2 regions of the Exiguobacterium sp. AB2 genome follow, and region 2 is predicted to be linked to the other one. Evidence: a T-box and tRNA genes for the amino acid it is inferred to sense, from the RefSeq annotation. Region 2 holds a T-box; the other holds one or more tRNA genes.

Region 1 (4,237 bases), on a different contig from region 2:
GAATGTTACTTCAACGTCTTTTTCTTCACCAGCTGTCATGCCGACCATTTGCTCTTCGAAGCCAGGGATGAATTGGCCTGATCCGATTTCAAGCGTGTAGTTCTCAGCTGTGCCGCCTTCGAACTGCTCGCCATCAGCGAAACCTGCGAAATCAAAGACAGCTGTATCGCCGTTTTCGATTGCGCCTTCTTTAACAGCAAGCTCAGCGCCTTGCTGTTGAAGCGCGTCAAGTTCTGCTGTGACTTCTTCGTCAGTGACTGTTGTTTCAACAGCTTCGTACTCGAGACCTTTGTATTCGCCAAGCTCAGCTTCAGGCTCAACAACGAACGTTACTTTGAACGTTACAGGCTTGCCTTTTTCGAGCGTGCCGTCTACATCGATGTTTTCGAGTGCGATTGGTTCGAAACCAGCTTCTTCGACTGCAGATTGAACCGTGTCACGGTAGAGGATGTCGAGTGCGTCTTGGTAGAGCGCCTCTTCCCCGTACATTTTGTTGAACATTGGGCGTGGCAATTTCCCTTTACGGAAGCCAGGCACGTTCAATGATTTGACGACGTCTTTGAATGCTGCGTCGACTGCTTTATCAAAAGCTTCTGCAGGTGCTTCGTACGTGAGTACGCCTTGGCTACCTGATGTTTTTTCCCATTTTGCTGTCATGCTAAGTCCCTCCAACAATTCGTTTATACGTACAAGAATGTACAACAATCCGTATTATAGCATAAATCCGACACGAGCACACAACGATTTAGTCGAGGAGTGACCGTGTGAACGAGGCGTCCGCCTCAAGTATTTCCCCGGCAAGACCGTTCGCTTCCATCGCGTTCAACATCGCCCGTTTCGCCTCGACGATGGCCGGTTCGAGCTCATCGGCGAGATGGGGCACGAACGGGTAATGGACGTAACAATAGTTCGTCGACAGCTGCGTCGCGATCTCGTCCCCATAAAACCGTTTTTGCAAATCACCATACGTGAAGCCCCATTCGCGCGCGAACGTGCTCGCCTCGGTACGGTCATACACGTATCGTTCCCCACGGTCGGTCCATTCAATCGTCTCAAGTTCCGCGATTGCCCGCTCGAGCACCATCACTTTAATCACTTTCGGCCGGTCCTCGAGGAGGTACGCCTTCAACACGTTATCAAGCACGTCGTCGATATTGAAATGAACGTGTGCGAGCATCTCGATCTGCTCGGCCGTGCTCCCTTGATGGAGCGTCCGCTTCAACTTCGCGATCGCCGCCGGGAACTCCGTCAGTTTCAACACTTGAAGCACTTGATACGCCTGCGTGTTGACGTTGTCGCCGTCTTGGACACTCAAATATTTTTCAATCCAATGGGCCGCCTCGAACGGTTGATCGCGCATTATGTAATATTGGGCGATTTGAAGGCCGCACGTCTCCGGCCGCTCCGACGTCTCCATCTGCGTCGTGACGAGCTCCTCGAGTCGTTCGAGCGTCTCCGGCTCGTCCGGACGTTCCATCAGACATTGAAAGATTTCCATGAACAAGTAGACGTCACCGCTTAACTGTTCATACCATTCCCATAGAATCGGTTCGATGCGTTGCCGCTCCCCGGCCATGTCGGCTTCTTTCACCATCTTTTGAAGTCGTGTCCAGTTCCCCGGAAACGGATACTGCTGGTTTTGATCCATCTCCCCACACCCTTTCTTCCACTCTTCTCCATCTTCCTTAGGATCGAGTGGAATGTCAAATCATTCCCATGAAAAACGAAAAAAGAGACAGCCCCCGTGGAGGCTATCTCTATTTTAAATGGAAGTGTCCCAAGAGGGATTCGAACCCCCGACCGACGCCTTAGAAGGGCGTTGCTCTATCCAGCTGAGCTATTGGGACATTGACAAGAAAACTATAATAGAAAAATGGTTTGCTGTCAATTCCTTCTTTTCATTCCGTCACAGCTTTCCGCTCACGTCGAGGTCCGGTACAGCCGAGCCGTCTTCCGATTGATAGAACCGGACCGAGGCCGCTCCGTTCTCAAGGTCGAGGAGCGCATACGTCTTCTCACTGCGACCGCGCGGCATCCGAATCGAACCCGGGTTGATGTATACAATCCCGTCCTCAATCAACGCCCCGGCGACGTGGGAGTGGCCGAACAAGACGACGCTCGCCCCGACCTCCTCGGCCCGGTAGCGCAATCGGTTCAAGTCGTACTTCACGTCATGGTGATGACCGTGGACGATGAGAATCGTCCCGGCCGGCGTCGCCTCGACGCGTTCGAGCGGAAAGTCGCCACCGAAATCGCAGTTGCCGCGTACGGTCCGATACGGGAGCAAGTGCTCATCGACGAGTGCGAGCTGCGAGTCCCCGCAATGGAACGCGTCATCAATCTCTTGTTCGTGCCGGTTGAAGATGCTCAATAGTTCTTCTGTCAATCCGTGACTGTCACTGACAATTAGAAAACGCATACGGCTCACCCTTCCATGAACGAAATGATTTCTGCCTCCAACTTCCGTAACGCTTGACCGCGGTGACTGACCGCCGCCTTCTCGTCCCGCTCGAGTTCCGCCGCCGTCTTATGGAGCGACGGGACGATGAAGAGCGGGTCGTACCCGAAACCGTTCTCGCCATGCGGTGCATAGCCGATCGTCCCTTCGAGCGTCCCGCGTACCGTCAACGTCTCGCCCGACGGTTTCGCTAGGCAAAGGGCACAGACGAAGCGAGCCGTACGATCGGTCGCCCCGTTCAATTTCTCTAACAACAGTGCGTTGTTGGCCGCATCGGATTTCTCCGGTCCGGCGAAGCGGGCCGAGTAAATCCCCGGTGCCCCGTCGAGCGCATCGACTTCAAGTCCTGAATCGTCCGCGAGGACCGCCTGTCCGAAATAACGTGCCGCTTCCGTCGCCTTCAGTTCAGCGTTCGCTTCGAACGTCGTACCGGTCTCGTCCGTCTCCGGCGCGTCGGGGTAGTCTAAGAGCGACTCGACCTCGAACCCGAGCGGCGTCAACATCGCCTCCAACTCTTTCACTTTTCCTGGGTTATGTGTTGCCACAATCAACTTCATGTCGTTTCCTCCATCTGTTCGCCGACGTACCACCATGAGGCACCGAGGGCGGCTTCTGCCGTTTTGAACAGCTGCTCAATCCCGCCTTGTGCGAGTTGAAGCAGCTCGTTCATCTCTTGTAGGGTGAACGTCGCTTCTTCACCGGTGCCTTGCACTTCGACGAAGCGTCCGCTCGCCGTCATGACGACGTTCATATCGACCTCGGCCGCTGCATCCTCTTCATAGTCCAAGTCGAGCACGAGCGCATCGGTCCGTCCGACCGAGATGGCGGCGACGCCTTCCTTGATCGGCGTGTCCGTCAGTTTCCCTTGGCGGATGAGCGCGTCGACCGCGAGGACGAGCGCACAAAATCCGCCCGTGATGGAAGCGGTCCGCGTCCCGCCGTCGGCTTGGATGACGTCGCAGTCAATCCAAATCGTGCGTTCCCCGAGCCGTTCCAAATCGACGACCGAACGGAGGCTACGGCCGATGAGCCGCTGGATTTCCATCGTCCGCCCTGACTGTTTGCCGCGCACGACTTCCCGGACGGTCCGGTCTCCCGTCGCCCGAGGCAACATCGCATACTCGGCGTTGATCCACCCTTGTTTCTTGCCGCGCAAGAAATTCGGGACACGCTCTTCGACCGTCGCCGTACAGATGACTTTCGTGTCTCCAATTGAGATGAGGACCGAGCCTTCGGCGTGCTTATTGACGTGCGGAATGATTTCGACGTCACGCAATTCATCATATTTTCGTTCACTACGCATTGAGGGACACCTCTACTTTCTCCGCCGTGACGGATAGACCGAGCCATTCGGTCGCGAGCCGGTTGAACATGTCGACGTCCCCCGTCGCATAAAACTGATGCGTCGGGACCGTATCGAGGTCGTTCTCGAGTTCTTGGAAATCGAGGATGGCCGCCACTTCGAGCGCCGTCTCGTCACCAGACGAGATGAGGTGCACGTCCGGCCCGACGACGTCTTGAATGACGGGCGCGAGGAGCGGGTAGTGCGTGCAACCGAGGATGAGCGTATCCATCTCGGACGGCTGGAGCGGACGAAGCGTCTCTTCGACGATCGTTCGGACGCGCTCCCCCTCGAGCTCGCCCGCTTCGACGAGCGGAACGAACGGCGGACAGGCGAGCGAATAGACGTCGACCTCGCCCGCCACGTGACGGAGGGCCGTCTCGTACGAGTTGCTTTCGACCGTCATCTTCGTTCCGATGACGCCGATATGTTTATTG
Region 2 (4,237 bases):
CCACGTCCCTTTCTCGGCCCGTTCTAACGACAACCGTTCGAACTTCCGCGCTCGCGGTGTCCGGTATAGTTTTACCGTCATCTCTTCGGCAACCGGTGACCAGACCCGCAACCGGATGAGGTCACTTTTAAACGTCACCCCGAGGTCTTTGCCGTGATATGCCATATGGTCTAAATCTACATTTGTCTGTTGATCGATAGTATGTTCCATCTCTTTCACTCCTTCACTACTTCAAATCTGCTATCATTATAACAAAACCCTCATAAAGGATGGATGAAACATGGCAAAAGACAATTCTTTTGATATCGTGTCAGAAATGAACCTCGAAGAAGTGAAAAACGCGATTCAAATTGCGGAGAAAGAAATTTTGAACCGCTACGACTTCAAAGGGTCAAAGAGTGAGATGTCACTTGAAAACGGTGACCTCGTCCTCGTCTCCGATGATGACTACAAACTCGAGCAATTAAAAGACGTCCTCATCACGAAGATGATTAAACGTGGCGTCCCAACGAAAAACCTCGACTATCAAAAAGTCGAGCGCGCCCTCGGCGGCACCGTCCGTCAACGCGTGAAATTGAAGAGTGGGATCGACAAAGATGACGCGAAGAAAATCAACAACGCCATTAAAGAATCGAAACTGAAAGTGAAGTCACAAATTCAAGACGACCAAATCCGCGTCACGGGCAAGTCGCGCGATGACCTGCAGGCCGTCATGCAACTCGTTCGCGACCTCGAGTTGTCGGTCGACGCCCAGTTCACGAATTACCGATGAAACTCGCCATCATCAGTGACCCACACGGTTCGTTCGCTGATTTGAAAGCCGTCCTCGAATCCATCCGGCGCGAGACCGAACACATTCTCTGTCTCGGCGACTTATACGAGTGCCATATCGGCAAAAAGCGGCGGAATGAACGCTTCCATGACGTGGCAGATGTCGTCACGTACGACCCGGACTATGAGGCGCTCCTCACGTTCCCGAGCCTGCGTGGCAATCAAGAGGAACGAATCGATGAAGTCCTCGTCGTGGCGCACCCGATCAAGACGCGCATCGCGCTCTTACCGGAACAGACGACGCTCGATGAGGCATTGTTTTTGCATGGCCATCAAGTGAAGTGGAACGAGGACTGGGAGCCAATCGTCGACAAAGGCAAGTATCCGCTCGTCTTTATCGGGCACAGTCATATCCCCGGCATTTACCGAAAAGGTCGCTCGTTGCCTTGGGAGATTGGGACGCCGTTCAAATTGAAAAAGAAACGCTACGTGATCAACGTCGGCGCGGTCATCTTCGACCGGGAATGGTGTTTGTACGATACCGAAGCACGAACCGCGACACGGATGAAGGCATAAGAAAAGGGACCTTAAAAAAACAGGTCCCTTTTGTCGTGCTTACATTTCCTCTGGAGCTTGAACACCAATCAAACGGAGTCCTTCTGTCAAGACGATTGTCACCGCTTTAACGAGGGCGAGACGCGACTGTTTGCCGGCGTCTTCTTCGAGGACACGGACGTGGCCGTAATACTTGTTGAACGCTTGTGCCAAATCGAGAACGTAGCGGCTGATGATTGACGGCTCACGACGCTCGTGGGCGCGTGTGATGACGTGTGGGAACGCGTTGAGCATCGTCACGACACCCCATGTGTAATCGTCGTCTGCACCGGTGAAAGCCGAGCCGTCGTAATTCCCTTTACGAAGAAGTGAGTTCGCGCGTGCGTTCGTGTACTGCACGTACGGACCTGTCTCCCCTTCAAACTTGAGCATGCTATCGAGGTCGAACTCGATGTTGTTGATGCGTTCATTCTTCAAATCGTGGAAGATGACCGCGCCGACACCGACCATGCGTGCCACGTCGTCCGCGTTCGCAAGTTCCGGGTTCTTCTGAGCGATGTTCGCTTGTGCTTTCTCGATTGCTTCTTTGAGCACTTCCTCGAGCAAGACGATGCGACCTTTACGTGTCGACATCTTTTTCCCTTCTTGCAAAATCAAGCCGAACGGCACGTGGTGCATACCGTCGACGAAGTCGTAGCCGAGTTTACGAAGAACCGAGAACAGCTGCTTGAAGTGAAGCGCCTGCTCACCGCCGACGACGTAGTTCGCTTGGACGAAGTTGTACGTCTCATGACGATAGACGGCAGCTGCCAAGTCGCGTGTCGCATAGAGCGTCGCGCCGTCTTTCTTTTTAATCAAACATGGTGGCAAGTTCTCATCTTCAAGCGAGACGACCATCGCCCCTTCACTTTCGACGAGAAGGTTTTTCTCTTCGAGCATGGCGACAACACGATCCATCTTGTCGTTATAGAACGCTTCCCCGCTAAAGCTGTCGAATTCGACACCGAGGAGGTCGTATACTTTTTGGAACTCTTTGAGTGATTCGTCACGGAACCACGTCCACAGCTCAGTCGCTTCCTCGTTGCCGTCTTCAAGTTTCTTGAACCACGCACGGCCCTCATCTTCAAGTTCCGGTTGAGTCTTCGCTTCTTCGTGGAAATGGACGTAGAGCTTCAAGAGCTCAGCAATCGGATGTGCCCGGACCGCTTCCTCGTCGCCCCATTTTTTATAGGCGACCATCAGTTTACCGAACTGTGTGCCCCAATCTCCGAGGTGGTTGATGCCGACGACGTCATAGCCGTTTTTACGGGCGATTTGGTTGATGGCATTCCCGATCACCGTTGAACGAAGGTGTCCCATCGAGAACGGTTTGGCGATGTTCGGTGACGAGAAATCGGTGACGATTGTCTCGTTGCGTGTCGCATGCGTCGCATAGTCCGCTTGTTCATCGAGCACCGTGTTGATGATTTCTTGTGAGACGACGTCACGGCTCAAGAAGACGTTCACATACGGGCCGGCCGCCTCGACTTTCGTGAACAACTCATCGTTCAAGTCGTTTGCGATATCCGTCGCGATCATGACCGGTGCTTTACGATAGGCTTTCGCAAGTTGGAAACACGGGAAAGCAAGGTCCCCGTGTGCCTCATGTTTCGGTTTTTCAATCAATGCTTCAATCTGGTCGAGCGTCAACTCGTCCCCGATGACACGGGACAAGGCTTCCGCATATTTGCGTTCATAACTCATTCTAATTCCTCCTTATCATTTGTTCATAAAAAAAACGCCCTTTGCACAGATGCAAAGAGACGGGATGGCCCGCGGTACCACTCTTCTTGCCTGCATGACGCAGACCGCTTTATCGGTGATAACGGGGGTCCCCCGGCTACGCCTACTCAAGGTTCGGGTAGCATCTCAAAAGTGCGTTTCGCGATGTCTGTCAGCCTAGGCTCTCACCAATCCCTAGGTCGCTTTGTTGACTCGACGATCGTTACTCTCTTTTTCATCGACTTTCGTCTATGTGGTTGAAAAGCAATTTCATTATAGAGGATATTTCATATAGACTCAATGCTAGAATTCCGCCATTATGGTGGATAGGCAGGACTCGGGCGTGATTGTGCCGAATCTTCTACCATACATAATTGAATTTTTCCCACATAGGAGGGAACCATGAACCATTTCCGCAAGATGTCCGTCCTCGGTTGGAGTATTTGGAGTATGCTATTCAGTTTGACGCTCATCTTGTTCGCTACAGGCGTATTAAACATGCCGGCCATCGAGCCGTTACCGTTCATCTTGATTGCGTTGCTCGTCATTACTTTTCAAATGGACTCCATTGAACGGAAAGGCGTCTACTTTACATTTTCAGAAAGTATCGTCTTAATTATTTTTTTATTCTTTGATTTTGAGACAGCGCTGTTCGTCAATCAGATTGGACTACTCGTCTTCCAGTTCGTCAACTTGAAACCGCGCGTCGCGCTTCGACGGTTCCGTTTTACGTATCCGTGGAACGCCATCACGTCGTTTTTGGAAATCGCCATCCCGGCCAGCGTCTACTTGGCACTCGGTGGTGTGACCGGTCTCGGTTTTTATTCCCAAGATTCGTTTCTGCCGCTTGCCGGCTTGATTGTGGCCATCATCTTAAACACGGTCGTACAAAAGTATCAAGTCGGTTGGTGGTTCCGTGTCGATATCCCGGTCCGCGACTTTCTAAACATCGCGTTTTACACGTATATCGTCAGTCTCGTCTTCATTTTAGCAGCCTCGCTCTTCCGTGAGACGAACTTGCTTGTCGTCAGCAGTATCGCCGCCGCACTCACCTTCTTTATTAAGCGGCTCATCATCCAGAAAGGTCGGCAAGACGCCTTCAAATCGTTGATTGAACAATATGATGAGGCAAAAGAAGCCGTGTCGTTGT

What was found. A T-box is a leader RNA that pairs with one kind of tRNA and senses whether it is charged. The one in region 2 lies ahead of argS (arginine--tRNA ligase), so its partner is inferred to be a tRNA-Arg.
Region 1: it has a tRNA-Arg gene. The T-box ahead of argS (arginine--tRNA ligase) is inferred to sense a tRNA for this amino acid. The anticodon was not compared.

What each region holds. Positions count from the first base shown of each region.
Region 1 is NZ_JNAA01000109.1:135,637-139,873, forward strand. It holds gene tig (trigger factor) at 1-657, opposite strand, end outside; gene DI14_RS14325 (hypothetical protein) at 746-1,648, opposite strand; tRNA gene DI14_RS14330 (tRNA-Arg) at 1,774-1,847, opposite strand; gene DI14_RS14335 (metallophosphoesterase family protein) at 1,907-2,419, opposite strand; gene DI14_RS14340 (XTP/dITP diphosphatase) at 2,425-3,015, opposite strand; gene rph (ribonuclease PH) at 3,012-3,761, opposite strand; gene racE (glutamate racemase) at 3,754-4,237, opposite strand, start outside.
Region 2 is NZ_JNAA01000013.1:6,109-10,345, forward strand. It holds gene pulA (type I pullulanase) at 1-210, opposite strand, end outside; gene DI14_RS01465 (YajQ family cyclic di-GMP-binding protein) at 281-772, shown strand; gene DI14_RS01470 (metallophosphoesterase) at 769-1,347, shown strand; gene argS (arginine--tRNA ligase) at 1,387-3,069, opposite strand; T-box leader at 3,122-3,335, opposite strand; gene DI14_RS01480 (GGDEF domain-containing protein) at 3,490-4,237, shown strand, end outside.